Regions from separate parts of the Hydrogenoanaerobacterium sp. genome, predicted to be linked through region 3. Evidence: predicted binding sites of a transcription regulator. Region 3 holds the regulator's gene; each other region holds the start of a gene.

Region 1 (7,400 bases), on a different contig from region 3:
AAGCCCTTATAGGGCTCGTGCAAGCCACCCCTTTTAGGGGTGGTCTTGACTGTTCTATTTTACACATCCGGCGTTTTGCACACGTCGGATAAAATGACAAACATATTCGAGAAGCGGTCGCACAGGTATTCATTTGCTACATCGCTGATGGTAAGCTGTGTGGATTCGTCACATTTTAGCGGAAGCGTGAACATTACCTTGCTGCCGACACCCTCGCACGAATTTACGGAAATCGTGCCGCTGTGTTCCAACACGATCATTTTGCACAGCGTAAGCCCCAGCCCATCGCCGCAAATTCCGGTAGTGTGCGGGTCGTAACTGAAATAAGGGTCAAATACCCGCTGCAAAATCCGGTTGTTAATTCCAAGGCCGTTGTCGCTGACCGTTATGACAGCATGCCCGTTGTTGATGCTGAGTACAATTAGAATCTCACCGGTTCCACCAATAAACTTTGCAGCATTTGAGATGAGGTTGAGCACTGCGGTGGAGATTTTCTCCGAGTCGAACATGGTGATAATCGGCTCTCCGGGAACCGAGTAGCGAAAGCGAATGCCAATGCTTTCAATCATAACGGAAACGATTCGGCAAAGCTGTTCTAAAAACAGGCATAAATCCTGTTTCCGGGGGGAAAATACGGAGAGACCAAATTGAAACCGGTTTATCTCGGTAATGTTGGTACTGCTGCGTAGCAGCCGGTAGCATTGTGTCGTAATTTTGCTTACATATTCGCGAATATCCGGATCCTCAAGCTCATCATTGCAGCGAGTGATACCAGAAAGCGCGGAAAAAATGGTGGAAAGCGGATTGCGCGTTTGATGTGCAAAGGTTGCAAGAGTATGGTCAATGCCGTCCGCCTGCAAATGGTTATCGAAAAAAGTATCCTTAAATAATTTTATAATATAGCCGTCAGGGCATTCATCGTTTAGGGCAGGGGTAATCTGGCAATCGTAGCTGCCGCCTAGTAAACCCTGTGAGGCCAGCTGAATAGGCGGATTTTGAATGAGCTGATCTAAAATTACCGAAACATAATGATTCAAAATAAATTCATTGGAAACATCGTTGATTATTTCAGGGGTAAAAAGCGTTTCTGCCGCTGCATTTGCCCATTTAAAGGTAAGGTCTCTATCCAGCAAAATTACGGGGTACGACAAATTCTGGAAAATTTTAATATATGGAGTACCCCACCAGGCAACGCCTTTCTTCATAGCAGTATATCACCTTTCAACCTGATATCAAATAATAAAATAAATAGGCATATTTTATGTCAATTCTTATTCTATCTTTTCACATTATATAGAAATAAGGGGGTGAAGTAAACAATATTTATTAGAAAGCTGAGCAAATATTTACAGGTTTTGAAACAAGTATACAAAAAAACGAATTTGTAGTTAATAATATCACAAAGTGCTTGTCATTTTTGTCTGTTTGAGATAAAATATGAGTAGAATAAAAATTTAGGAGGTTTCACCCATGATTAAGGTTGGTATTAATGGTTTTGGTCGTATTGGTAGATTAGTTTTCCGTGCAGGTTTGGATAATCCTGAAATTGAATTTGTTGGAATCAACGATCCTTTCATGACACCTGACTACTGTGCATATATGCTCCGTTACGACACCGTGCACGGCCAGTACAAGGGCGACATCAAATACACCGATGATGCTATTGTTGTAAATGGCAAAGAGATCAAATTCTACGCAGAGAAAGACCCTGCAAACATTCCTTGGGGTACTTGCGGCGCTGAATATGTTGTAGAGTCCACCGGCGTTTTCACTACTATGGAGACAGCTCAGGCTCACATCAAAGCAGGTGCTAAAAAAGTTGTTATCTCTGCTCCCTCTAAAGATGCTCCTATGTTCGTTATGGGCGTTAACAACGACAAATACACCAAAGATATGGACATCGTATCCAACGCTTCCTGCACCACAAACTGCCTGGCACCTCTGGCAAAAGTTATCAATGACAAATTTGGCATTGTTGACGGCTTGATGACTACAGTTCACGCAACCACAGGCACACAGAAAACCGTTGACGGTCCTTCCAAAAAGGACTGGAGAGGCGGACGTGCTGCTTCCGGCAACATCATCCCTTCTTCCACCGGTGCTGCAAAAGCAGTTGGCAAGGTTATCCCCGAGCTTAACGGTAAACTGACAGGTATGTCTTTCCGCGTTCCTACTTTGGACGTATCGGTTGTTGACCTGACTGTAAACCTGGCAAAACCTGCTTCTTACGATGAGATTTGCGCCGCTGTCAAAGCTGCTTCTGAGAATGAGCTCAAAGGCATTTTGGGTTACACTGAGGATGATGTCGTTTCTTCCGACTTTATCCACGACGAGCGCACCTCCATCTTTGATGCTAAAGCTGGTATCGCACTGACCGACAAATTTGTTAAACTGGTTTCCTGGTACGACAATGAGTGGGGCTATTCCAACAAAGTCCTCATGCTCATCCAGCATATGGACAAAAACAAATAAGCTGAAAACAGCTTATTAAGGCACGGCAACGCGTCTTACTGTAACATGCTGCACCTCTTTTTGTATTACAAAAAGAGGTGCTTTTTTATTAGACAGATTTTATTTTTTACATTCCATATTGTTGCCATTATCGGACATAATCATAGTTAGGCTAAAATACGATGATGCAAAAACAAGAGGATTGGTGAATGTAAAAGGAGGGAAAAGGATGTTAGATGTATGCCTGCCGGGGACCGGTGGGGTGCTTCCTCTCGAGAATAGGTGGCTTACCTGCTGCTGGGTTGAGTACCAGGGCAAAGCGATTTTGATTGATTGCGGCGAAGGCACGCAAATTGCACTGAAAAAAGCCGGTTGCAAGCTAAGCCGTTTAGACGTACTGTTGATTACGCACTTTCATGCCGACCATATAGCCGGGCTGCCCGGTCTTTTGCTTACACTGGGCAACACTGGTAAAACAACACCCCTTATCATAGCCGGCCCTGTGGGTTTAGAGCGGGTAGTATCCGCCTTAACTGCAATCGTTCCCGTTCAGCCGTATCCAATCGATTTAGTAGAGTTAAAGGGGGATAGGGCAGAGAAGCTGAAAAAGAGCGAAATGGAAATTTCCTGCTTACCCCTGAGACATGGAATGCCCTGTTTGGGGTATCGCATTGCAATAAAGCGCAAACCGATTTTCAACCCCTTCAAAGCACAACAGCTTGAAATACCAAAGCCGCTTTATGAAACTCTTCATGCTGGTCAGGCAATTCAACTGGAGGATGGACGTGTGATTGAGCCGAACATGGTTTTGGACGGAGTGCGCGATCCCATTCAGGTGTGCTACTGCACCGATACCCAGCCGATAGATGAAATCTCCGATTTTGCTCGCGGTGCCGATTTGCTGATCTGCGAGGGGATGTACGGTGATGATACACTGCACAATAAAATGAAAGAAAAGGGGCACATGGTGTTTTCAGACAGTGCCCAAATTGCAAAAAAAGCAGGTGTAAAGCAGTTATGGCTTACACACTACAGCCCAGCTATGGCAAATCCCGAACAGTATCTCGACGAGGCTCGAAAAATCTTTCCCCAGACGGTTGCAGCACATGATGGAATTTGTACTACGCTTGGAAATTCCAAAGATTAAGCTTTACAGCCGCAGCAACCCAACTGCAACAAAGTAAATTTTATTGAAAGGTAATTGTCTTTTACGATATGGTTATAATAATCTGGTTTTATGAGCAACCTAAATAAGATGGAATGTAATGATAGATTTGCTACGTTACCAGAAAGGAAACCGCTATGAAAGAATGCCTATACATTATACTTAGCTCGTTGGGTTCAATTGTCGCACTTTTTCTGTTAACTAAACTGATGGGAAACCGCCAAATGTCTCAGCTTAGCATGTTTGATTATATCAATGGAATTACCATCGGCTCAATCGCTGCGGAGATGGCAACCGCACTGGAAGATGATTTTAAAAAGCCGCTCACAGCCATGGTGGTATACGCCTTGCTTTCGGTTGCTTTTTCAATTGCCACCAGCAAATCAATTAAGCTGCGCCGCTTTTTAACGGGCGAAACATTGATTTTATATGACGACGGTAAAATTTTTGAAAAAAATTTAAAAAAAGCAAAGCTGGATGTCAGTGAATTTTTGTCGCAGTGCAGAACCAATGGGTATTTTAATATTGCCAACATTCAAACAGCAATTTTGGAGCCAAACGGTAAAATAAGCTTTTTGCCTTTGTCCTCGCAGCGTCCGGTAACACCTTGCGATTTAAATTTATCCCCTGCTCAAGAAAAAGCGGTGGTTAATGTCATCATCGACGGAAAAATTCTGCCGGACAATCTTAAATTTACAGGCAACAATGAACAATGGCTGCAAAAACAGTTGCAGGCTCAAGAAGTCTCAAAAGTTGAGGATGTATTTCTCGCGACCTGTGACCGCGATAATAATTTGAGCGTCTACGTAAAAATAAAAAAGAAAATGACAAGAGATATGTTTGAGTAGACGAGACGGGCAGATACGAATGCAGCAGAAAATAAAAGAAAAGGGAAGCTGCAATACAGCTTCCCTTTCACATCAGCAAGTAAATTTTGTGCTATTTTTCGCAGTAAATACGAATGGCATCGCGCATAAATTTTGCCAGCCCAATGGCATGCCGGTCAATGTTTTGGGTGAAACGCTCGTCAGCAACGTACATCTCCCCCAAACCGGCTAGAATTTCTTTGGTGCAGTTGTAGTAATATTGGGTGATGTGGCTGTGCCAGTCGGCAACCAACTGCTGCACTTTGGGCTCGGACGGATCGTTATCCATATTTGCGGCAAAAGCGGCATAAATGTTGTTTGCCTCTTCAGTAATAGCAGCCCACTCTTTTTTGCCATATCCAGCTGTTTTTTGTTTACTTTCGGCAAAGGCATCGGTGTCGCCCCAGCGCGCTTCTGCCTCTTTTGCGTATTTTTCTTGAGCAGCTTCAATCTCGCTCTTATCAAATTCTTTAAAACTCATTGTTTTCTCTCCTTTCAACGTATCGTCTACCAGTGCAATCAAAGAACTCAGCCGGTTGCGTTTTAGAACCAGCAATTCTTTGTGATTCGCAAGTGCTCTGTTTTTATCAAAGGAGGGTGCATCCAAAATTCGTCCGATATCCTTCAGCGCAAAATCCAACTCGCGAAAATACAAAATCTGCTGCAGCCGTTCCAACGATGCATCATCGTAAAGGCGGTACCCGGCCTCGGTAACCTCGCTGGGGTGCAGCAGCCCTATTTCGTCGTAGTAATGCAGTGTGCGCACACTGATACCTGTTAGCTTTGCAACCTGATAAACAGTTTTATTCATGGATTATCACCTGCTTCCTTCCACTGTATTGTAAACTATAACGCTACGTGAGAGTCAAGTGCAATTAAAAAATTTTATAAAAAATTTGACAAGCCCTTGCAGTATATAAAAAGGGACGCAACCGCGTCCCTTTTCGCTATTTACAAAAATGAATAATATAGGATTCCAGAGCCTTTTGAATAACCTCAACGGCCTTTTCCACATGTTCGATCTCGTTCACTGCGGTCTCTTTGTTTTCGAGCGCCTTGTAGACCTGAAAGAAATGAATCATCTCGTCAAAGATGTGGGAGGGCAGGTCATTAATATCGCGGTAGTTGTTATAGGTGGGGTCCCCAAACGGAATGGCGACGATTTTTTCATCATTCCTGCCGTTGTCGATCATGGTGATAACACCGATGGGGTAGCAGCGTACCAGCGTCAATGGGTCCATAGGCTCGCTGCAGAGCACCAGAACGTCCAGCGGGTCGAGGTCATCACCGTAGGTACGGGGGATAAAGCCGTAGTTCGCAGGATAGTGGGTGGAGGTGTAAAGGACGCGGTCAAGAACAATCAGACCGGTTTCTTTGTCCAACTCGTACTTTTTCTTGCTGCCGGTAGGAATCTCGATGACTGCCATAAAATCCTTGGGGGAAATACGCTTGGGGTTGATGTCATGCCAGATGTTCATAATTGATACCACCGTTTCCTTATGCAGTTTACCTGCACAATGCTATTTTATGCCTGAAAAACTTTTTTTAAAAGTTCAAAAGCTTTTTCTTCGGTAAAAACACCGGGGGAGTGCAAAAAGTTTGCAGTGGGTGCGCTACGCTGTGCAACTTCACGCAGCTGCTCCTCGGTAAGGCTGGGCAGCTTTACATTCAGCAACTCGCCAATCAGTGTTGAAACCGTACTGTCGCCGTAACCCAGTGTGCTAAACAAAGCGGCGTATTTCTCACACAGGTGCTCCTTTGCCTCGTCGAGATATCCACGCAGAAAGATTGCGCATGCCTGCCCATGGGGAACCTGGTACTCTTCCGTGAGGAAGTAACCGAGTGGGTGGCAAAAGCCGGTACCGGTTGTATTGATGGTAACACCCGCATAAAGCGAGCCGTAAAGCAGCAGCTCACGCTCACGCATGGTAATCTCCGCACCGTCGGCTTTGCCTTTGATTGATTCCAGTGCCTTTACAATTACGGCGATGCCACGTGTTGCGAAAAGGTCAGAGATATCAGTGGCGGTAGAGGCAAAATAGCCCTCTATTGCATGGCAAAGTGCATCGAGCGCGGTGCTTACCGTAAAATCATACGAAAGTGAAGCCGTATAGTTAGGGTCAGAGAAAACATAGGATGCATAGGAAAGACCGTGCTTGTCTCGGAAAGACCGTTTGCGTCCCGTTTCATCGATGGTGAGTACCGAATATGGGGTCACCTCGCTGCCTGTACCGGCGGTTGTGCCAATGAGCACCATCGGCAGCGCATTTTTGGGCAGATCGCCGTAAATATCGGTGCCATGCAGATCGTTGCAGGCAAAAAATGCGATCGCTTTGGTTGCATCAAGCGGAGAACCGCCACCAATGCCGATGAGAAACTCCGCGCCAAACTCACGTGCAACCTGGCCTGCCGTTTCACAGGAGGAAAGCAGTGGATTTTGCCCAATGCCGTCGAACACCTGGTAAGCAATCCCCTGCTCGTCCAGAACCGCAGTGCAGTCATCCAGTGCACCGCATGCTTTGGCGCTGTTTTTGCCGGTTACAATCAGGCACTTTCTGCCAAGGGAAGAAAAAACTGCCCCGCCATTGCGAACACAACCTGTACCGCTGATGACATGAGTGGGTAGATAAAAGTCAAAATTCATCTGGTACCTCCAACTATTTAATATAAGTCTATTATAGACACTTGCTGCAAGCAAGGCAAGTAGAATTGCAAAAAAACACGCGCCAATCGTATTATAATGCAGTTATTATGATGTAGCAATTTATAAGGTGAATTGCGAATGAAAGCAAGCGGCAATAAGAAATTATTAGAATGATGCGAAAGCTAACAATCGAAACCACGCGGAGAATCACGATAGGCAAAGATGCAATAATGTGCATGGCGGCGAATGCGCTCACGTGCGGCACGGATATGCC
Region 2 (11,071 bases), on a different contig from region 3:
CCCCCATCATGGAGTGTTTTTGGCAACATAAAAGCGGATGCGACCGCATCCGCCTTTATTATAGCCATGATTACGCAAACCCATTCACTGCTTTGTGAATTTCTTCCTCTATATAGGCATCCGGCTGCGCAAAGCTGTAGGCATAGGCTGCACGTGCCATTTCCTCAATGCATGCGGTGCGCTTGCCCGCCGGAATCAAATCTTTCCGGATTAAGGTATCGATCCCCTGTGCGGCAAACTGTACACAACGCATTGCGCGCTGGTGCCTTACCCGTCCCGCTTCACGAAGCATCCTGCGCTCCTGCAAACGTTCACCCAACAAAAAGCTTACCACAATTAGCACCGACGATATCCCCATCACCAGCCAAAGCTCCATTCACCGTCTCCTCCTTACCTTGCCGTTCATTCCAAATACAAAACACATTTACATGATTATGATATGTTTTTGTTTAAAAAGGGTGACAAAATAACTCGTTTTGCACGAATACGGATAAGAGTGCGATATCTGGAAATACTTCTACCATCTAATTTTCTCAAGGAGGTTATGCTATGACAAGAAAGATAATTCCCATTTTGAAGCTGATGATCCTGATTGCACTAAACATTTTAATGATTGGCTTAGTAACCTATGCGAGCAGGATGGGTTCTGTGGATGCACTCTCGCGCGTAGGCTCACGCGGCAATGAGGTGCGGCAGATTCAGACTAAGCTGAAGCAGTGGGGCTATATGACCGGAGCGGTGGATGGCATCTTCGGCCCCCAGACAGAAAAAGGCGTCCGCTACTTTCAGCAGAAAAACGGCCTGAACGTGGATGGCATTGCAGGCCCGCAGACCTTGCGCGCTATGGGCATTAGTTCTTCGTCCGGCAGCTCGGGCGGCTCCACCAGTTCAGGCGGCGTCGGCGGCTACTCCGACAGTGACTACCGTTTGCTGGCGCGCGTCATCTCAGCGGAGGCACGCGGCGAAACCTACGAGGGACAAGTTGCCGTTGGAGGCGTCATCATCAACCGTGTAAAACACCCCTCGTTCCCCAACACGCTTTCAGGTGTTATCTATCAGCCGGGGGCTTTTACCGCCATTACCGACGGCCAAATCAACCAACCCGTGGCAGACAGTGCTTACCGAGCCGCCAAAGACTCAATGAACGGATGGGATGCAAGCGGCGGCGCAATCTACTATTATAACCCCGATAAAACCTCAAACCAATGGATGCGTACCCGCCCCGTCATCAAGCGCATTGGAAAGCATTTATTCTGCAAATAGCCGCTGTCCGCAATAAAAAGGAGCCTCTGAACAGAGACTCCTTTTCTTATTTGCTATGCGAAAAAAATTGAGTATACAATAAGCAAGGTATTTAAAGAAGTGTATACCATTACACCAGGGCTTAATACAAAGCTGCGCAGCCGCACCCATATGCTAATATCACTTCCGCTGTTATCCAGGCTGATTCGTCTGATGGCAAAGCCCAGAAAAACACAGCCCGAAATAATCATCGCCATCATCCCAATCGAAAACAGTGAAGCTGCCGCCATGTTTTGTGTCGCCGTTATTCGGGCGGCAATGGTTGCAACTATATTGTTTGACATGTGAATTAAGATAGCATATACAATAGTATTGGTTTTCACCGTAACATATGCCAGCACCGCCCCTATTACAAAGGTGCTGATTAGCTGATAGCTGTTACCGTGGAGCAAAGCAAAAAGAAAGGCCGAGGCAAATACGCACACTGCCTCGCCGTAACCCCGCAGCTTACGAATGAGAATGCCGCGGAAAATATACTCCTCCACCACCGGCGCAATAATACATATCACCAAAAAGGTAGGAACAATGTGCATCTTCTCAATCGCGACGGAGGGGTTGGCAACCGGGCTGCCCTTGATGATGCCGAGTATGCCGTTGAGCATGAGGGATGCTAATCCGCTCACAATACTCATAGCCAGCGTGATGCAGGTAAGCGCACCGATTTGCCCTGCCGAAAGGTCTATCCCCTCTTTTGTTTCGCCCTCTGGCATAGTGCGGGTGATCAGCCAAAGTGCCGCCACACCAAAAACATACAGAGGAATTGTGGTAAGCCCCCACCATAGCACTTCACTTTTTGTAAATTGGGGCGCATACAGCCTTACTAACAGCGATATACCAAATTGCGAGAGATAGGTTGACGCAAGCAGTGCAGTCATTCCCCAGCCGATACGAGAGAATGCCTTTTTCATTTTCTTTTGGGCAAATAAGATATCCGTTTCTTCCATATAATAAAACCCTTCTTTTGCAGATGTTGTCTGTCCTTAATATAATCTGCTTATATTATGTCATAAAAAGCGTAGCGCTTATGATATAATTCGCCATTTTGGCGGTTGCCCCGTAAGGGGCGAGTCAAAGGCATTTCAATAAAATATAATAACCGTAATGCAGTTATTATATCATGTATACTCTGTAAAGAAAACGGCAGACCGTTTCGCTCACTTTCAATCGTCCCAATTAATAATGTTTGTTTAACCGTATTTATGATTAAAAACCAAAAGGAATATAGTACCCAACAAGCAGCAATATACCTCTATCTAGTAAAGATGCAAATAAGTGCAGTGTTAATGCAAAAAGAGCCATTCCGTTTTTTCACGGATGGCTCTTTTAAATAGATTCGTTAGAAACGCTCGCGCGCTACATAAGAGGTATGCAGCACTTCATGCGCCTTGTGGCTGCCAGGTTTACCAAAGTACTCCTCGTAAATCTTCTTCACAGAAGGATTCTCGTGAGACTTCCGAATGGTTTTGTTTTCGTCGTTGGTGTACAGCGCTTTTGCACGCAGTGCCTTCAAATCCACAAAGTTGCGGACAGAAGCCGGCTGCTGCGGCTGACCGCCGCCGTTTACACAGCCGCCCGGGCAACCCATTACTTCAATGAAGGTATAGTTTTTCTCGCCGTTCTTCACAGCCTCCAAAAGCTTTTTCGCGTTTGCAGTACCCGAAACAACTGCAACGTTAACCTCCAAGCCGCCAACCTTATAGGTAGCCTCTTTAATGCCCTCAGTGCCGCGAACCTCGGTGAACTCCAAGGTTTTCAGCTCTTCACCGGTCAGTGTTTCAACCGCAGTTCTCAGTGCAGCCTCCATAACACCGCCGGTTGCGCCGAAGATTACCGCCGCACCGGTGGATTCGCCCATTGGGTCGTCAAAATCTTCATCGGGCAGGTTGACAAAGTCGAGGCCTGCACGCTGAATCATTCTGGCAAGCTCTCTGGTGGTGAGCGAAATATCTACATCAAGCACGCCCGCTGCCTTTTGGTCGTTGCGCGCAAGCTCAAACTTTTTCGCGGTGCAGGGCATGATGCTCACGCTGACAATGTTCTTCGGATCAATGCCGTTTTTCTCAGCGTACCATGTTTTTGCAATGGCGCCAAACATCTGTTGCGGCGATTTGCAGGTGGAAAGGTTGGGGATCATTTCGGGGAAGTAATGCTCGCAGTATTTTACCCAACCCGGTGAGCACGAGGTAATCATGGGCAGCACGCCGCCGTTTTGAACACGCTCAACCAGCTCGTTCGCTTCCTCTACAATGGTAAAGTCGGCAGCCAGGTCGGTATCGAACACAACGTCAAAGCCAAGTCTGCGCAGCGCGGCTACCATTTTGCCTTCCACATCGGTGCCGATGGGCAGGCCAAAGCACTCACCCAGTGTGGCACGAACAGAAGGTGCAGTCTGAACCAAAACCACCTTTTCGGGGTTTGCGATTGCACTGCGAACCTTATCGGTCGCATCCTTCTCATACAGCGCACCGGTGGGACATACGGTGATGCACTGACCACAGCAGATGCAGGTGGTTTTTGCAAGAGGTGCCTCAAATGCACAGCCGATTTCGGTTTTAAAACCACGCTGATTTGCACCGATTACGCCAACACCCTGATTGTGTGCGCAAACAGCTACACAGCGGCGGCAAAGAATACATTTGCTGTTGTCGCGAACCATATGAGCCGCCGAGGCATCAATTTCGTATTCGTTGACTTCGCCGTCAAAGTGGTTTTCGTTATCCACGCCAAACTCTTTGCAGAGTGTTTGCAGCTCACAATCGCCGCTGCGTACGCAGGAGAGACATTTTTTATTGTGGGTGGAAAGTACAAGCTCCAGGTTTGTTTTTCTGCTTTCCAGCACCTTGGGTGTGTTAGTAAAAACCTCCATACCCTCGTTTACCGGGTAAACGCAAGCGGTAACAAGGCTTCTCGCACCTTTTACCTCAACCATACAGATGCGGCATGCACCGATCTCGTTAATCTCTTTCAAGTAGCAAAGTGTGGGGATATTGATGCCGGCAACCCGTGCAGCCTCAAGAATAGTAGAATCCTTCGGCACGGACAAGGGCATACCGTTGATTTTAATATTAACCATATCCATGAATGGTACACTCCCTTCTTATTTCTTAACAATCGCGCCAAAACGACATTTCTCTATACAAGCGCCGCATTTTACACATTTGTGGACGTCGATCTTGTGCGGATTCTTTAGCTCGCCCGTAATTGCGTCTGCAGGACATACGCGTACGCAAAGGGTACAGCCCTTACATTTATCTTCAATAATCGAGTAGCGCAGCAGGTCTTTGCAAACGCCTGCCGGGCATCTCTTTTCCTGAATGTGCGCGACGTACTCATCCTCAAAGAAGTTGAGTGTAGAAAGAACCGGGTTGGGTGCAGTCTGGCCCAAGCCGCAAAGCGAATTCTCTTTGATGAACGCCGAAAGCTCCTTTAGGCGCTGAATGTCTTCCATCTCACCCTTGCCTTTTGTGATTCTGTCAAGAATCTCGTACAGGCGTTTGGTACCCACACGGCAAGGTGTACATTTGCCGCAGCTCTCATCCACGGTAAACTCGAGGAAGAATTTTGCAATGTCCACCATACAGGTGTCTTCATCCATAACAATCAAACCGCCCGAGCCCATCATAGAGCCGATGGACAACAGATTGTCATAGTCGATTTCAATATCAAGATGGCTTGCGGGGATACAACCGCCGGAAGGACCGCCGGTTTGTGCCGCTTTAAACTTTTTGCCGTTCGGGATACCGCCGCCGATTTCCTCGACGATCTCACGCAGAGTGGTACCCATAGGAACCTCAACCAGACCGGTGTTGTGGATTTTGCCGCCTACCGCGAACACCTTTGTACCGGCGGATTTCTCAGTACCCATGGAGCGGAACCAGTCGGCACCGTTGAGCACGATTTGAGGTACGTTTGCATAGGTCTCCACGTTATTGAGCACGGAGGGCTTGCCGAACAGACCTTTGACCGCCGGAAACGGGGGACGAGGTCTCGGCTCGCCGCGGTGCCCCTCAATCGAGGTCATCAGCGCAGTTTCTTCGCCGCACACAAATGCGCCGGCACCCAGACGGATGTCGAGCTCAAAATCAAAGCCTGTGCCCAGAATGTTCTTGCCGAGCAAGCCAAGCTCTTTCGCCTGATCAATTGCAATTTGCAAGCGTTTCACCGCAATGGGGTACTCGGCACGCACATAAACAAAGCCCTGGTTTGCACCGATTGCATAGCCGGCAATCGCCATCGCTTCAATCAGAACATGGGGGTCTCCCTCCAGAACCGAACGATCCATAAACGCACCCGGGTCGCCTTCGTCAGCGTTGCAGGCAACAAATTTTTGGTCATTTACAGAAGCTTTTGCAAAGCTCCATTTCAGCCCAGTGGGGAAGCCCGCGCCACCACGCCCGCGGAGCCCAGAATCCTTCATCAGCTGGATAACGTCATCCGGGGTCATCTCGGTAAGAACCTTACCCAGCGCCTGGTAGCCGTCGTAAGCAATATACTCATTGATGTTTTCAGGGTCGATGACACCGCAGTTTTTTAGCGCTACGCGGTTTTGCTTTTTATAAAACTGAGTTTCATTCAAAGACTGAATCTCATCTTTATGTACGGTTTCATCGTAGAGCAGTCTGGTCACGATACGGCCTTTGACAAGATGCTCCGAAACAATCTCGGAAATATCCTCAGGGTTTACTCTGGAATAGAATGCACCCTCGGGATAAATAATCATAATGGGACCCAATGCACACAGACCAAAACAGCCTGTTCTGATAACCTTTACTTCTTCCGAAAGCCCCGCCTGCTGAATTTCAGCTTCCAGCGCGCCAATAATTTGCTCACTGCCCGACGACGTACAACCGGTGCCGCCGCAGACCAGTACATGAGAACGATACATAATCTGCTCCTCCTTATTTCGCAATTGCTCCGATTGTGTACTCGTTAACCGGATTGCCGTTTACGATGTGATCGCTGACAATTTTAGCAACCTTTTCTGGTGCCATTTTTATATAGGTAACCTTCTCTTTGCCGGGCACATAAATCTCAACCACCGGCTCATACTGGCAAACGCCAATGCAGCCTGTTTGCGCAATGGTAACATTGCTTAATTTTCTTTTTGAAACCTCTTCCGAAAACGCGGTAAGCACGGGACGAGCACCTGCTGCAATACCGCATGTTGCCATACCAACTACCACTCTGATATTATCCAAATCGTCATGACGAACGCCCATATTGGTCTTCATCTGATCACGCAATGCCTGAAGCTCTGCTAAATTTTTCATATGCTAACTGTACCTCCGTTCAAATTCTCGGTATTTTCTCTAATATAGCTTTCGATAAACTCCATCACCTGCGGGGTATTCAGCGGCACATCACCGAGCACCTCGGTAAAATCACGCGTGCTCACGGTGAAGCTTGCATCATCCGTCTCGTGTTTATACACAAATTGAATGTCGGGGTTGCAGCTGATGAGGCAGCACATGGTTTGCGCCATATCGCCCAGCGGCATCCGGTCTATGTGCGAGAGTACAAACTCACCGGTAACGGTCGTTCCTTCCCCCACCTGCGACTGAATGCTCATCCACCCACCGGTCATCTCTGCCGCCATCTTAAAAAACGGTACCCCCAGCCCCACCTTGCGGGTGGTACGGGTGGTGTAAAATGGGTCAATTACCCGCTGCAGCACCTCTGCGGTCATACCGCAGCCGTTGTCGGCAATGGCAATGGTCATTTTGTCCTGTGCCGTGCTTTGGGATACTGTAATCTGTATCTCGGTTGCACCCGCTTTGACAGAGTTCTGCGCTATATCCAATATATTGAGCGATAACTCCTGCATAACCTTTTATTTGTCAGCGTATTTTGCCAGAATGGTTTCGATATCATCGGAAACCAAACGGCCGTAAACATCTTCGTTAATTGTCATAACAGGGGCAAGACCGCATGCGCCGATGCAGCGGCACGCTTCGAGAGAAAACTTGCCGTCGGGGGTACATTCGCCGCCCTTAATGTTAAGCTTTTGCATCAATTTGTCGTAAATATCGCCCGCACCCTTTACATAGCAGGCAGTACCAAGACATACCGATATTTTGTACTGACCCTTGGGGTTAAGCGAAAACTGCGAATAGAACGTTACAACGCCGTAAACCTCTTCCAGCGGAAGATCGAGACCCAACGCAATTATTTTCTGAACTTCAATGGGCAGGTAGCCATAAATTCCCTGTGCTTCCTGCAAAATAGGCATCAGAGCGCCCTTTTGCTCCTTGTGGTTTTCTATTACTTTCAGGAGCGCTTCTTCCTGTTCCTTCGTACCCTGAAACGGAACACATGTTTTAGCCATCAAATAAACCTCCTTGGTGTGCCGAAGACGCACCTGCGCGAACCCTAAAGCGCATTGGTGCAACCTGTGGCATATTTAAATAAAAGTATAACAGAGCGGATTGTAAAAATCTACTGCTTTTCCGCATAAACTTATAAAAAATTGCGTATTTTTCGTTTCTTTTCTACTTTCTTCGTAGGTTTCCCAAAGTTATATTGTGCACATTTGCTAAATTATTGTTAAAAAACTATCAATTTCTCGTGATTTTTGTTTGACCTTCTGTACAAATTTGTTTTTCTCCAGAGCGTTGTTTTGTTTGCTTTCCCCATATGCGAAATGATATAATGGGTATATTAATTTAATTGTGGCGGGGAAATACTCTACTTGTCATTTTTTAAAATGGGGGAATATTATGACGATTCGTGAAATCAAACAAATTCTTAAGGCAGAGGTTCTGTGCGAAGGAGAGTCGATGGAGCGCGAGGTAAATACCGCCTGCGGCAGCGACATGATGAGCGACGTGCTGGCCTTTGTAAAAGACCAGTCGGTTCTGCTGACCGGGCTTGTCAACCCTCAGGTTATCCGCACTGCCGAGATGATGGATATTATCTGCGTTGTTTTTGTGCGCGGCAAGACACCCGACGACACCGTGCTCACCCTTGCGCAGGAGCGCGGCATTACAGTGCTCGCCACAGCTTACCGTATGTTTACCGCCTGTGGTCTTCTCTTTGATAACGGACTGCGGGGAGGTTGCGATCATTCGTGACACAGGCAATCACATTTCATTATACGGTGCCGGGTGATGACTTTACCCGCGCAGGGGAAGCTTCATCCAGCATTAAAAAGGCCCTTAAACAAATTGGACTTGCACCCGATATTATCCGTAAGGTCGCCATTGCAGTGTACGAGGGCGAAATTAATATGGTGATACATGCACACGGCGGCGAGATTACCGTTGATATTTCCTCGGATGAAATTCGTATGATACTTACCGACACCGGCCCAGGTATACCGGATGTTGACCTTGCCATGCGTGAGGGCTGGAGCACCGCACCCGACGATGTGCGCTCGCTCGGTTTTGGCGCAGGCATGGGGCTGCCCAACATGAAAAATTACACCGACGAAATGATTGTTGAAAGCACGGTAGGTGTTGGCACTACGGTAAAAATGCGTGTTTTTATAAAATCGTAGATTGCATTGTGCAATCTGTGAAGACGGAGGTGATTTTTGTTTGGAAACAAAGTTTTTCCATTCGGTTACCCTGGATAAAGATGCCTGCATGGGCTGTATCAACTGCATCAAGCGCTGCCCCACTGAGGCAATTCGGGTGCGCGGCGGCAAAGCAAAGATTCTTTCCGACCGCTGCATTGACTGCGGTGAGTGCATTCGTGTTTGCCCGCATCATGCAAAAAAGCCTATTTTTGACCAAATGGAGCTGCTTGACAGCTTCCGATATAAAATTGCTCTGCCCGCTCCCGCTTTGTACGGGCAGTTCAACAACCTCGACGACATTGATATTGTGCTAACTGCACTGATTCAGCTGGGTTTTGATGATGTGTTTGAGGTGGCAAAGGCAGCAGAGCTCGTATCGGACGCAACCCGAAAGCTGTTCAGCGAAGGGAATCTGCAGCGTCCGGTTATCAGCTCGGCGTGCCCCACGATTTCCAGGCTGATTCGCGTTCGCTTCCCCGATCTTATCGGCAATGTGCTGCCAATTCTCGCACCGGTTGAAATTGCAGCGCGTATGGCAAAAAAGAACGCGGTGGAGCAGCTCGGCTACAAGCCCGATGAAGTGGGGGCATTTTTCATCTCCCCCTGCCCCGCCAAAGTAACCGCGGTAAAAATGCCGCTGGGTACACAAAAAAGCGCCATCGACGGCGTTTTCGCCATTAGCGACCTTTACCCCAAGCTGATTTCTGCTATGAAGGTTGTTGCCGCAGCCCCCAAGGAGCTGGTTTCGGTAGGCCGTGTGGGTGTGGGCTGGGGCAGCAGTGGCGGCGAAGCTTACGCTCTTCTCAACGACCGCTATCTGGCAGCGGATGGCATTGAAAACGTCATTAAAGTGTTGGAGGATTTGGAGGACGAAAAATACTCCGACCTCGACTTTGTCGAGCTCAACGCCTGCTCGGCAGGCTGCGTTGGCGGCGTGCTCACGGTAGAAAACCCCTACATTGCCAAGGCAAAGCTAAAACGCATCCGTAAATATCTACCCGTCGCCTGCAACCGCATTGGCGACCATATCCCCGCCTACTCTAAATTTGATACCCCGCTCGAGTATGAGCCGGTGCTTCAGCTTGATCCCGACGTTTCGGTGGCAATGAGCAAGCTTTCTGAGCTGCAAAAAATTGCATCCACCTTCCAGGGCATTGACTGCGGCGCATGCGGTGCACCTAGCTGCAAGGCACTTGCCGAGGATGTGGTGCGCGGTTACGCCACAACCGACGATTGTATCTTTCGGCTTAAAACGCATATGCAGGAGATCGCCTCCTCGCTCGCGCTGTTGGAGGGGCATATTCCCCAAAGCTTTAAAGTCGGCGATAGCGACGATTCCCCTTAGCGCACCAAATAACGCTGCGTACGCAGTGCAGAACCCAGATTAACAGATAAGGACTGATTTTATGACGGTGGAACAAGTTGCGATAAAATGCGGCTTTGATGTTGTGTGTGCAGGCGACGGGCTCACCCGTGATGTTACCGGTGTGTTTTGCTGCGACCTGCTCAGCTGGGCGATGGCACGCGCGCCCGCCGACAGCGCCTGGATCACCGTAATGGGCAACATCAATGCCATTGCGGTGGCAGTACTTGCCGATACCTCCTGCCTTGTGCTGGCAGAAAACGCGGCAATCGACCAAGCTGCCATTGCCAAAGCCACCGCGCAGGGTGTAGCTGTCTTGCGTACCGAGCAGCCTGCTTTTGAGGCGGCACTCGCCATTCATGAGGCGATTCACTGATGTATTACGACCTCCACATTCATTCGGCGCTCTCGCCCTGTGGTGACAATGATATGACCCCCAACAATATTGTCAATATGGCGGTGCTCAAGGGGCTTGATACCATTGCCCTCACCGACCATAACTCCTGCAAAAACTGCCCCGCACTTTGGGCCGCAGCACAGGCAAGCGGTTTAAAGGTGCTGTGCGGAATGGAAATTAACACCGCAGAGGAAATTCACGCAGTGTGCCTGTTCCCCACGCCGGAGCAGGCAATGGCATTTGATGCTTACGTCTACGCGCGCCTGCCCGATGTACCAAACGACCCTGCCATATTCGGGGAACAGCGTATTCTCGACGCGCAGGACTGTATCATAGGCTATGAGCCAAAGCTGCTCATCAATGCATGCGAAATCAGCATTATGGAGCTTACCGGTTTGATGGAGCAGTTCGGCGGCATCTGCTTTCCCGCGCACATCGAAAAAACCTCGTACAGCATTACATCCAGCCTTGGCATGGTACCGCCCGAGTGCGG
Region 3 (11,565 bases):
GGCAAGGCAGATATCAACATGTGCCTGCCGTTCTTCCGCGCGCGTGCCGAGAACATGTCCAACATGGTGATGGAGCACTCACCCAACGCAATCATCGCGTTCGACCACGATCTGCTGGTGCAGGAGCTCAACCCCACCGCTGAGGAGATGTTCTGCATTTCGGCGGCCGATAGTATCAACATGCCGATCTCCGAGTTTTATGGCGAAACCGCCTTTGAAGATGCAAAGCGCAGCGGCAAGCCTGTCATCAAAAAGGCCCGCCTGTTCAGCAACAATCACTCGGTGGAAGAGACCTTTATCTATATCAAAGAGCATAATATGTATCTTGCATTTGTAAAGGATATTTCGGGTGACGAAAAGCGGCAGGAGGAGCTTGCCGAGCTGCGCGCCCATACAATTGATACGGCACAGCAGGTTATTGACAAGCAGATGCGCGTAGCACAGGAGATTGCAAGCCTGCTGGGTGAAACTACCGCCGAAACCAAAGTGGCTCTCACCAACTTAAAGCGCTCGATGAGCGGTGAAGCGGGGAACACCCCAAGATAAGCATCAAATTCGTTAGCACAGTCTTTTTGGAATTGGAGAAACAACCATGGATTTATTTATAGATGCGGCTTATGAAAGTTTAAACCACTATGGCGAAGAGCTCTGCGGCGATAAGGTTGAGTTTATGCGCACCGACCGCGGCTTTATTCTGGTGCTGGCAGACGGACTGGGCAGCGGTGTAAAGGCCAATATTTTGTCCACCCTCACCAGCAAAATCATCGCCACCATGCTGAGCAGCGGTGCCCGCCTGAAGGATGCCGTGGAGACCATTGCCAGCACGCTGCCCGTATGCAACGAGCGCGGCATTGCCTACTCGACCTTTACCATTATCAATATCAGCAAGAGCGGGCATGTACGCATTGCAGAGTTCGACAACCCCAGTTTGGTTTACTTCAAAGGCGACACGATGACTGAGATTGACCGCGCTGAGCAGGAGATTGGCGGTAAAACCGTATACACCAGCGACTTTTATGCCCAGATCGGCGACACACTCATCGCCTTTTCGGATGGTGTAGTGCATGCCGGCGTCGGCGCTTTGCTTGACCTCGGCTGGCAGTACGATAATATTGTCAAATACATCAAAGAAAACTTTTCGCCTGATGTAGCGCCCATTGTCATGTGCCGAAAGCTGCTGGGTGCGGTGAACACGCTTTATATGGGCAAGCCGGGGGATGATTCGACCGTGTGCACCCTGCGCATCAAGCTCAGTCGCCCCGCCTATGTGATGGTAGGGCCGCCAATGAACGCAGAACTGGACAAAGTGGTTGTGGATAAACTGATGTTTTCGGGCGGTTTAAAGGTTGTGTGCGGCGGTACCACCTCGCAGATTGTCAGCCGCGTTACAGGCAGAGAGCTGGAGGTTACGCTTGACTACGAGAACCCTGCTATCCCGCCGACTGCCCGTATCCCCGGTGTCGACCTTGTCACCGAGGGTGTGCTTACGCTCGGCAAATGCCTTGATATCATCAAAAACATGAACGAAGCAGATAGCGACAATTGGGATATGTATTCGCTCAATAAAAAAGACGGTGCGTCCGAATTAACAAGGCTGTTGTTGCAGGAAAGCACAGAGGTTCACTTTTTGGTGGGGCGTGCGCTCAACCCCGCCCACCAAAACCCGGGTATGCCTGTTTCGCTCGGCCTAAAGCTGAACCTCATCAAAGAGCTTGCCACAGAACTGGAGAAAACCGGCAAAAAAACCTTTATCGAATACTTTTAGCGGTGAGTCCGCATACTGTAAACAAGTAAGAGCCCCTCCAACCGGAGGGGCTCTTACTTGTTTTGCCTGTAACTCAGCTTATAAACCGCAGCCTTACGACTTTTGAACCGTCTGCAGGCGTTTACAGGCCTGAGGGCAAACCCGCATGCAAACACCACACACCGCACCGCGTCCGATATGCTTGTATTTTTCTTTCATATGGCGGCTGCATTTTTCGGGGTCAAAAATTTCACTGCGCGCGGTGCCAACCTGCCACTCACCGCCCAGAATCGCACCCGATGGGCACGCATCCACACACAGCCTGCACCCACCGCAAACCGATACAGGCTTCGCCTGCTCGGTTTCAAATGCACAGTCGGTGAATACCGTACCCAACCGCACACGGGAACCGTATTCTCTGTGCAAAAACAGCGAGCTTTTGCCGATAGTGCCAAGCCCCGCAAGACAGGCAGCCTTTTTGTGGGAATAGCGCCCGTCGTAATTCCAGCCGTCTTTGTTGATGGATTGCGACGCGGCTACCGTAATGTAACGGTAACCTGCACGGTCGAGAAAGAGCCCTGTTTTCAGCAGCATCTGGTCCAAAAAGGCGTTGACACTGCGGTAATGGTTAAAATAGGTGTGAGTAGGTTCGGTGGTAATCTCATCCACAATCGCGTCCGAAAGCTTTACCGCAAGGCTGACAAAATGCCCACAGCCGCCCATAAAGCCCTTCGGTTCATCCAAAACCTGCCCAAAGCCCACGTCCGAAACACCCTGCTGCAGTAAATATTGTTTCAGCTCAGCCTGTAAGCTCATTGCATTACCCCCAACGTAATTCATAGATCGAAAGCGGCCTAATCCACCAGCTTGCCGATGCAGTAGTCGCCGCTGACCGAAACAAGCTGCACGTTGCGCAGCTGCCCGCGGATATCCGTATCCGCAAGTACCCGCACAGGGGTATAGTTTTTGGTGTATCCCTCGGTGCCCAGCGCAGTCTCATTGGTTTCAAACAGTACCTGTTCGGTTCTGCCTACCTGCGTTTGCAAAAATGCGCGGCGTACATCATCCATCACGCGTGAGAGCTCGGCACAGCGTATTTCTTTCACTGCTTTGGTAATTTGATTGGGCATGGTTGCGGCACGAGTACCCTCGCGCACCGAGTACGGGAACACATGCACCTTGGCAAAGCCGATCTCCTGTGCAAATTTAACGCACTGGGCAAACTCTTCGTCGGTTTCGCCGGGGAAACCCACTACAATATCGGTCGTCATGGCCGAATTATCAAAAGCGGCGCGCAGCTTGCGCACAATGTCTGCATATTCCGCACTGGTGTAGTGGCGGTTCATGCGTTTTAGGGTGGCGTCACAGCCGCTTTGGAGAGACAGATGAAATTGCGGGCAGAATTTGGGCTGTGCCGCCATTCGAGCAATATCCTCGTCGGTGAGCAGTTCCGGCTCAAGCGAGCCAAGGCGTACGCGTTCAATGCCGCCAATGGAACAGGCAAGCTCGATAGCGTCAATCAAACGCAGCTTGCCGCCGGTTTCTTTACCGTAGAAAGGCAGGTTGATGCCGACCAGCACAACCTCCTTGTAGCCTGCTGTTGCAAGGCCCTCCAGCTCTTCCTTAAGCTCCTCCAGCGGCTTGCTGCGTACGGGGCCGCGCGCCATGGGTATAATGCAGTAGGAGCAGTAGCGGTCGCAGCCGTCCTGCACCTTGATGAACGCACGGGTGCGGTCAAGAAACTGGCTCGCCTTCATGCTCTCAAACTTCTCGCCCCGCTCATGCGGAGTAATATCGATGACGCGCTCACCTGTTTCCAAATATTTTTGAATGTTGGTAAGCAGGCTGCTGCGGTTGTACGAGCCCGTAATCACATCGGCCTCAGGAATTTTCTCTGCCGCGTCGGGGAACGCCTGCGGAAAGCAGCCGGTAAGTGCGGCTACCGCCAGCGGGTTGGCACGTTTAAACCGGCGCAGGGCCTGTCTTGTTTTTTTATCGCCTGAAGAGGTCACCGTGCAGGAATTGATCACGAAAATATCCGCCCCGGAATCGGGTGGGACAATATCAAACCCATTATCATAAAAAATCTGCTCTAAAATTTGTGTTTCATACTGGTTCACCTTGCAGCCCAGTGTGTAAAAAGCGGCTCTCATGTTCGCCCTCCATTTTTTATTTAAATAAAGCTTGCCGCACCGGCCGTCATAATTCGACGCACCCTGCGCGGCAACCAAATTTTGTCTAGATGGTTTTTCGATAAAGAACGAAGAAAACAGGTATAAAATTTGCTGCACAGCAGCTTTCAAACCAATGTCATAATGCTTGCGGGTTAGTGGGTAAATAAATTTGTTGCAAAAGCCTATTTCCTATGTATTATTATAATAAATTTCACAGATAATTACAATTAGCAGTTGACTTAAAAACCCACGGCTGATATATTGTAATTATGGTAATAATCCTTACAAATTATAATAGAAATGGAGGATTGCTGTTATGAAAGAAGTTACGATTCTTCTCAACACAATCAATGATGTCAAGATTTTTGTAAACACCGTTTCCAAGTACGATTTTGATGTGGATCTGATCTCAGGCAGATACGCAATCGATGCAAAATCGATTATGGGTATTTTTAGCCTCGACCTGTCTAAACCGATTAAAATGCAGGTGTACAGTGACAACTGCGACTCGTTTATGGACGAGATTAAGTCTTTCATTGTGTCATAACCAAATAAACAACATAAATAGCTGGGTGGCATTTTTTTAGATGCTGTCCAGCTATCCTGCATGAAGGCACATTTTTTACTCCCTTGTCTGCATACACTAGTAGCAACATGTGAACGAATGGGAGTGCTTTTATGTCTGCAATAGGTAAACGAACCCTTGCTTTATTTTTGGCATTTTTACTGTGTGCATTCGGCGCACAGCCCGCGCTCGCCAGCGAGGCGGAAAACCAGGACGTTTCGCTCCCTGTGGAGCAAAGCAACCTTGCAATGAATGTAAAATCAGCAATTTTGCTGGAGCAAACCACCGGACAGGTACTGTACGAACAAAACGCCGATGAGCTGATGCCACCCGCTTCGATTACAAAAATTATGACGCTGCTTTTGGTTATGGAGGCACTCGATACGGGCAAACTAAAAATGGAAGATATGATTTCCTGCTCGGAGCATGCTGCAACCATGGGCGGCAGCCAGATTTGGTTGGAACCAAATGAGCAGATGAGCGTACACGACCTGCTCAAGGCGGCGGCAATCTCCTCTGCAAACGACGCCTCGGTACTGTTGGGCGAAGCGGTAGCTGGCAGCGAAGAGGGCTTTGTGGCGATGATGAACGAACGCGCCAAGGAGCTGGGCATGAACAATACCACCTTCCGCAACGCATGCGGATTGGATGAAAAAGAGCATTTAACCACCGCGCGTGATATCGCCATTATGTCCAGTGAGTTGTTAAAGCATGACAAAATCAAAGAATACACCACCGTATGGATGGATTCGTTGCGCGGCGGCAAAACACAACTGGTAAATACCAATAAGCTGGTGCGTTTTTACGACGGCACCACCGGGCTAAAAACCGGTACAACCAACGGTGCGGGCAGTTGTCTTTCTGCCTCGGCACAGCGCAAAGGGCTTTCGCTGGTGGCGGTGGTGCTGGGTGCACCCACAAGCGATGACCGTTTTGCAGGCGCCCGCAAGCTGCTTGATTACGGCTTTGCAAACTATGCCATGGCAACCCCACCGAACATTGATGCACAGCTTAACCCCGTTAAGGTTTTACGTGGCACACAGCCCGAGGTTGCAGTGCAATATGAGTCTCCAAAGGCAATTGTGGTGAAACAGGGTGATGAGCAAAAGCTTGAGCAGCGCATCAGTCTGGTGCCGGATGTTGTTGCACCGGTTGAGGAAGGGCAGATTCTCGGTAAAGTTTTGATTTCGCTCGACAGCAACCCCATTGCCGAGTACCCGTTGAAGGCGGCTTGCGGTGTTGAGCGAATGACTTTCCCCAACGGAATGAAAAAATTATTCGGCTCGCTGATAAAGTTAAAATAAAATGAATTTATTGTGAAAAATGCATAAATTATTAATATATTCGAACAAGATACTTGCAAATAATGCTGTAATATTGTAGAATAGAGACATAGAAAGTGGAGGAATTTTAAATGGCAATGAAACTAAATGCCAACTATGTGAAGGGCTTTTTAACAGATGCTGAACTCAATGCAATTTACCCCGAGATTAAGGCTGCACATAAAACCCTGCATGAAGGCAACGGCAAAGGCAACGACTTTTTGGGCTGGTTGAATCTCCCTACCGAATACGACAAAGAAGAGTTCGCAAGAATTAAAGCTGCCGCAGAAAAAATCAAAAAAGACAGCGATATTTTAATCGTCATCGGTATCGGCGGAAGCTACCTCGGCGCACGAGCTGCCATTGAGCTGCTCCGTTCCCCTTTCTACAACAACCTGAAAAAAGACACACCTGAGATATTCTTTGCAGGCAACAACATAAACCCCGCTTATTTAAACGAAATTCTCGCGCTGTGTGAGGGAAAGGATATCTCGATTAATGTTATTTCCAAATCCGGCACCACCACCGAACCTGCCTTGGCATTTCGCATCTTCCGCGAGCTACTCGAGAAAAAATACGGTGTTGACGGTGCAAAGGGCAGAATCTACTGCACTACCGACAAAGCACGTGGCACGCTTAAGCAGCTGTGCAACGAGCAGGGCTACGAAACCTTTGGTATTCCCGATGACGTAGGCGGCAGATTTTCGGTTCTCACCGCGGTTGGCCTTTTGCCCATCGCTGTTGCCGGTATCGACATCGATTCGGTTATGGCAGGCGCGGCAGCCGCTCAGAAAGAGCTTGACAATGACGATGTTGCCTCCAACGACTGCTACCGCTATGCGGCTATTCGCAACTGTCTGTACCGCAAGGGCAAATCGATTGAAATGCTCGTCAGCTATGAGCCCGCTTTCACCATGATGGCAGAATGGTTCAAACAGCTGTTCGGCGAAAGCGAGGGCAAAGAGAACAAAGGCTTGTTCCCATCCTCCGCAACCTTCTCAACCGATCTCCACTCAATGGGCCAATACATTCAAGAGGGTGAGCGAATCCTCATCGAAACGGTTGTGGATATTAAAAAGCCCAAAACCGATTTGTTTATCGGGCGTGACGCATCCAACGCCGATGGACTCAACTTCCTGTCTGAGCAGAATATGTCCATCGTCAACAGAAAAGCGCTGGAGGGCACTATCTTGGCCCACACCGAGGGCGGCGTACCCAACATTGTACTCGAGCTCCCCGAAATGAATGAATACGAGTTTGGCTACATGGTTTACTTCTTTGAGAAAGCATGTGCGATCTCCGGTTACACTCTGGACGTCAACCCGTTTGATCAGCCGGGTGTTGAGAGCTACAAAAAGAACATGTTTGCACTGCTTGGCAAGCCGGGTTATGAAGATATGAAGGCGGAGTTGGAAGCAAAACTCAAATAAGAAGTACACAAAAATCGCCGTAGGGTGATACCAAAATACACCAAAAACTGGGAGGAATAAAACATGATTAAGCTCATTGTGGGAAACAAAGGCTCCGGTAAAACCAAAACACTCATCAATCAGATCAACGCAGCTGTTAAAACAACAACCGGCAACATTGTATGCGTCGAAAAAGGGCTTAAAATGACCTATAATATTGACCATGCGGTAAGATTGATTGATATTGAAGATTACAAGGTTGAGAACTACAGTGCTTTTTACGGCTTCCTCGCAGGTATTTTTGCAGGCAACTACGATATTTCCGAAATCTTTGTAGATGGAACGCTGAAAATTGGCGGCAAAGATTTCAACGAGTTTGCTGCATTTATCGAAAGCCTGAATGCCCTTGTTGAAGTAAGCAAGGCTACTATCATCTTTACCGTTTCCTGCGATGCATCTGAGCTTCCCGAAAGTGTTAAAAAATATATCGTCTGATTCGGGCATCCGCCCGGCAGCACAGCCTGGGCAGAGTGCTTACTCGCATAAAGCTTTTTGCTTCGGGCGGTAATAGTAAAAAATAAAAAGAGGATGGCTTAGCCATCCTCTTTTTTGTCTGTCTGCTCATCTGTAGCAATACAAATTTCCTCGGTAATTTGCTGCGCCGTTTGCAGCTGTTCGATCGCATTGGTCACCTTGTTAAACAGTACATGGTACATTTTTTCGTAGTCCGGCACTTTATCCTCTCCTTTTGACATTCAGCAGATGTCATATTTTGCTCCATTTTATCATACAATAGTTTAAATGACAATAACTAAGTGTCAAAGTTGGTGTTGTATGTATAAAAACAGAGCTACTGATGGCAGAAATAATATCTGCGGCAAGAATATAGCCAAGATACGAAAAAGTTTAAATCCTAAAGTTTCACAGCGAATGCTTGCAGATCAATTGCAAAGGCAAGGGCTTGATATTGATAAAAACGCAATTCAAAGAATTGAAAGCGGTGAGCGTTTTGTCACAGATATTGAGTTGATAGCACTTGCAGCAGTACTGAAGGTATCCCTCGAAGCACTTACAGATTGTACCTCTGGTTTATAAAAAAGGCTGCGATCAATCGATCGCAGCCTTTTGCACTTAATTTTCCGCATTGTCAGCGGTGTCTTTGTAATCGATGTCCTTTACCTTGTAGCACAGGGTCATCAGACTATCACCGAGGTGAACGTTTTCTACCGCAACATGTGGGTGCTTCATGTTAATATCGTAATGCGAATAGTTCCAGAAGCCACGCACACCAAGCTCCACGAGCTTGTCGGCAATGCGCTGTGTCGCTTCACGCGGGGTACACAAAATTGCAACATCGGGCTTGTTTTTGATGCAAAAATCTTCCATCTGGTTCATATCCATAACGGTAATGTTACGCACAACCTCGCCCACAATTTTTTCGTTGCTGTCAAACAACCCAATCAGACTGTAGCCCCTACCGTCAAACGTCATATGGTTGGCAACCGCACGGCCGAGGTTACCTACACCGATAAGAATGGTTTTATAGTTCTGATCTAGCCCGAGAATATGGGCAATTTCGCCATACAATGCCTCGACATTGTAGCCATAGCCCTGTTGACCAAACCCGCCAAAGCAGTTTAAATCCTGCCTGATCTGTGACGCGGTAAGCCCCATACGAGAGGAGAGCTCACGCGAGGAGATTCTATGTATTCCGTTTTTCAAAAGTTCACCAAGAAAGCGGTAATATCTCGGCAGTCGTCTGATAACAGAGATAGATACCTGTTTGTTCATTGCATTCACCTTTTCCAACAAATTTACAGAGATTCAATCGTCCTCATAACATAGTTGCCAAAATCTTCACAGGTAGCGCCGGTGTCGCGTCCTGTAATGGTAAGTTTTTTCTCTTCGTACATGCAGATGTCAAGTGCACGCTCCAGCTTGTTCGCCTCGGTCTGGTGGCCAATGTGCGAAAGCAGCATAACAGCCGCGCGCAGCATCGAGCAAGGGTCTGCATAGCAGCCTCTGCCTTCATCCATCATTCTGGGTGCTGAGCCATGAATTGCCTCAAACATCGCATAACGTTTGCCAAGGTTGGCACTGCCTGCGGTACCTACACCGCCCTGCATCTCTGCCGCTTCATCGGTAATGATATCGCCGTAGAGATTGGGCAGCACCATAACCTGAAAATCTTTTCTGCGCTTTTGGTCAATCAGCTTCGCCGTCATAATATCGATGTACCAGTCATCGGTTGCGATGTCGGGATACTCTTTTGCAATGTTCTGGCAAAGCTTTAAGAACTTGCCGTCGGTTGTTTTTATAACGTTTGCCTTGGTAACAATGGAAACACGGTTTTTGCCATTTTTCTTGGCGTAATCGTAAGCAAGGCGGGCGATTCTTTCCGTTCCCTCGGTGGTGGTGACGGTAAAGTCGAACGCCAGTTCATCATCTACGTTAATGCCGCAGGAACCGAGTGTATAAGCACCCTCAGTGTTCTCGCGGAAGAAAGTCCAGTCAATGCCCTCAGAGGGTACTTTTACGGGGCGTACGTTTGCAAACAGGTCAAGCTCTTTTCGCATTGCAACGTTGGCACTCTCAATGTTGGGCCACGGGTCGCCCGCACGCGGTGTGGTTGTTGGGCCTTTGAGTATAACATGGCACTCCTTCAGCTCCGCCAGCACATCGTCGGGAATCGCCTTCATGCATGCGACGCGGTTCTCAATGGTGAGCCCGTCAATCTCGCGAAACTCCACCTTGCCCGCTTTTATCTCATCCGCCAGCAGATAACGCAGCACACGCTCTGCCTCATGGGTAATGACAGGGCCAATGCCGTCGCCACCGCAAACACCAATTATAATTTTATCCAGTTTTAAATAATCCACAAAGTCTTTTACTGTTTTCATGCGCTCTACACGCGCAAGCTGCGCCTCAACCAATGCGGCAAAATGAGCCGCAGCAGCCTGTACTTTTTGTTCCATATTGGCACCCCTGTTCTATATTCGTAATCGTAATTCTATAGTTAGCTCTTATAATAAACCATTGTTAAATCGTTGTCAACGAGAAAAATATGCGAAAAAGGGCTATTATGCAATAGATTATAGCACCAACAAGGTAACGTAGCCTGCCGCCACGGACAAAGCTACAAGAAGCACTGCATATGCTGCAATGGTTTTCGCCTTAAACACGCGGCTAAGCAATACCACCTCGGGAATCGAGATTGCCATAGCACCCAAAGCAAACGCCATGGTTGCCGAAAAATTAATCGGACGCAACAGTTGCAACAGTGGTAAAATCGAAAATACATCGGCATGGATCGGTGCACCGATCAGCCCTGCAAGCAGCGGCGAAAGCACATTTTGCTGCCCGATCACGGTATTGAGTGTTTCTATCGGCACAAAGCTGATCACCGCACTCGAAAGTGCAACGCTCAGTATCATATACAGCCATGTCTGGCGCAGAACATGCCATACATTATCCACGCAGTAGCCCACGCGCGATTTCGGCTCGTGATGGCTGCATTCGCTGTGGTTATTGCAGTGCTCGTCATGGCAATGGTCGTCATGGCAGTGGTCACCGTGATGATGCCCCATATCATAGCTGATGATATTCTCTCTACCTGCAAAAGGACGTATCAGAATTGAGGTGAGTACAGCAATCAGCACCGATACCGCCACATATATTCCACCGAACTGAGCACCCATGGTGGAAAACAGTGTAACCACCGCACCGCCGTTGAGTAAAGCCGCAGATGTGAGGTAGCACAGCGCAACCTGCACCGGTACGCCCACCGAAATCAGGCCCATCACCACAGGGATGATGGTGCAACTGCAAAACGGCGAAGCCACACCCAGTGCCAGTGCGAGAAGATAGCCCCACACACTGCCCAGCGCCGACAGCTTCTTTTTCAGGCGATCGAACGGAATATAGGTTTGCAGCAGCGATACCGCGAACATTACCACAAATAAAATCAAAAACAAGTTGACGATATCCGTAATAAAATGCAGCAAAAATTCCGTCCATTGATGGGACAGACCCATCGATTCAAATAATGTTTCCAGCATACCGTCCAATGCGGATTCATGCTGATGTAAAAAGGTTAATCCAAGCTTCATAAAAGTTATTCCTTCTTGCGGCGATGCCGCCACTGGCTCCTCGGGCAGGGATGTACCGTTGCAGTATGATTCTGCCACGAACGCAGACACCTGCCCATATTGTTTGTTTTTATGTTACGGCGATGCCGCCGTAGGTCGTTTAAGTTGTTTTATCTACCCAATTTATGGGTTTCAAGGTTTTAGATTCTTTCTTTTAGGTCAGTTTACTTTAAGCATATGCCTGCGGGGTTCCGTCCCCGCGC

What was found. Region 3 encodes Rex, which represses fermentation and respiration genes when NADH is low (regulators of the CRP and FNR family bind a similar motif). Its sites were predicted from a motif close to ATTGTTAANNNNTTAACAAT; they were not measured.
Region 1: the regulator Rex is predicted to act here: its motif matches at 1,385-1,404, upstream of gap (type I glyceraldehyde-3-phosphate dehydrogenase).
Region 2: the regulator Rex is predicted to act here: its motif matches at 7,842-7,861, upstream of RTV33_RS10195 (NAD(P)H-dependent oxidoreductase subunit E).

Annotation. Positions count from the first base shown of each region.
Region 1 covers NZ_DALZQO010000023.1:4-7,403, forward strand. Annotated here, with positions in the region: gene RTV33_RS12435 (HAMP domain-containing sensor histidine kinase) at 60-1,205, opposite strand; gene gap (type I glyceraldehyde-3-phosphate dehydrogenase) at 1,471-2,472, shown strand; gene RTV33_RS12445 (ribonuclease Z) at 2,681-3,598, shown strand; gene RTV33_RS12450 (DUF421 domain-containing protein) at 3,841-4,464, shown strand; gene RTV33_RS12455 (MerR family transcriptional regulator) at 4,556-5,293, opposite strand; gene RTV33_RS12460 (inorganic diphosphatase) at 5,430-5,960, opposite strand; gene RTV33_RS12465 (iron-containing alcohol dehydrogenase family protein) at 6,008-7,126, opposite strand; gene RTV33_RS12470 (sigma factor-like helix-turn-helix DNA-binding protein) at 7,309-7,400, opposite strand, start outside.
Region 2 covers NZ_DALZQO010000015.1:64,136-75,206, reverse strand. Annotated here, with positions in the region: gene RTV33_RS10230 (hypothetical protein) at 71-376, opposite strand; gene sleB (spore cortex-lytic enzyme) at 550-1,263, shown strand; gene RTV33_RS10220 (CPBP family intramembrane glutamic endopeptidase) at 1,317-2,246, opposite strand; gene RTV33_RS10215 (NADH-dependent [FeFe] hydrogenase, group A6) at 2,639-4,381, opposite strand; gene nuoF (NADH-quinone oxidoreductase subunit NuoF) at 4,400-6,187, opposite strand; gene RTV33_RS10205 ((2Fe-2S) ferredoxin domain-containing protein) at 6,201-6,572, opposite strand; gene RTV33_RS10200 (ATP-binding protein) at 6,569-7,126, opposite strand; gene RTV33_RS10195 (NAD(P)H-dependent oxidoreductase subunit E) at 7,133-7,627, opposite strand; gene RTV33_RS10190 (DRTGG domain-containing protein) at 8,019-8,372, shown strand; gene RTV33_RS10185 (anti-sigma regulatory factor) at 8,369-8,797, shown strand; gene RTV33_RS10180 ([Fe-Fe] hydrogenase large subunit C-terminal domain-containing protein) at 8,838-10,163, shown strand; gene RTV33_RS10175 (DRTGG domain-containing protein) at 10,225-10,557, shown strand; gene RTV33_RS10170 (PHP domain-containing protein) at 10,557-11,071, shown strand, end outside.
Region 3 covers NZ_DALZQO010000008.1:76,059-87,623, reverse strand. Annotated here, with positions in the region: gene RTV33_RS06870 ([Fe-Fe] hydrogenase large subunit C-terminal domain-containing protein) at 1-546, shown strand, start outside; gene RTV33_RS06865 (SpoIIE family protein phosphatase) at 593-1,765, shown strand; gene RTV33_RS06860 (4Fe-4S double cluster binding domain-containing protein) at 1,859-2,560, opposite strand; gene mtaB (tRNA (N(6)-L-threonylcarbamoyladenosine(37)-C(2))-methylthiotransferase MtaB) at 2,599-3,897, opposite strand; gene RTV33_RS06850 (HPr family phosphocarrier protein) at 4,235-4,465, shown strand; gene RTV33_RS06845 (D-alanyl-D-alanine carboxypeptidase family protein) at 4,597-5,787, shown strand; gene RTV33_RS06840 (glucose-6-phosphate isomerase) at 5,898-7,235, shown strand; gene RTV33_RS06835 (hypothetical protein) at 7,299-7,709, shown strand; gene RTV33_RS06830 (hypothetical protein) at 7,808-7,948, opposite strand; gene RTV33_RS06825 (helix-turn-helix transcriptional regulator) at 8,049-8,309, shown strand; gene RTV33_RS06820 (redox-sensing transcriptional repressor Rex) at 8,346-9,005, opposite strand; gene RTV33_RS06815 (isocitrate/isopropylmalate family dehydrogenase) at 9,029-10,189, opposite strand; gene RTV33_RS06810 (permease) at 10,307-11,401, opposite strand.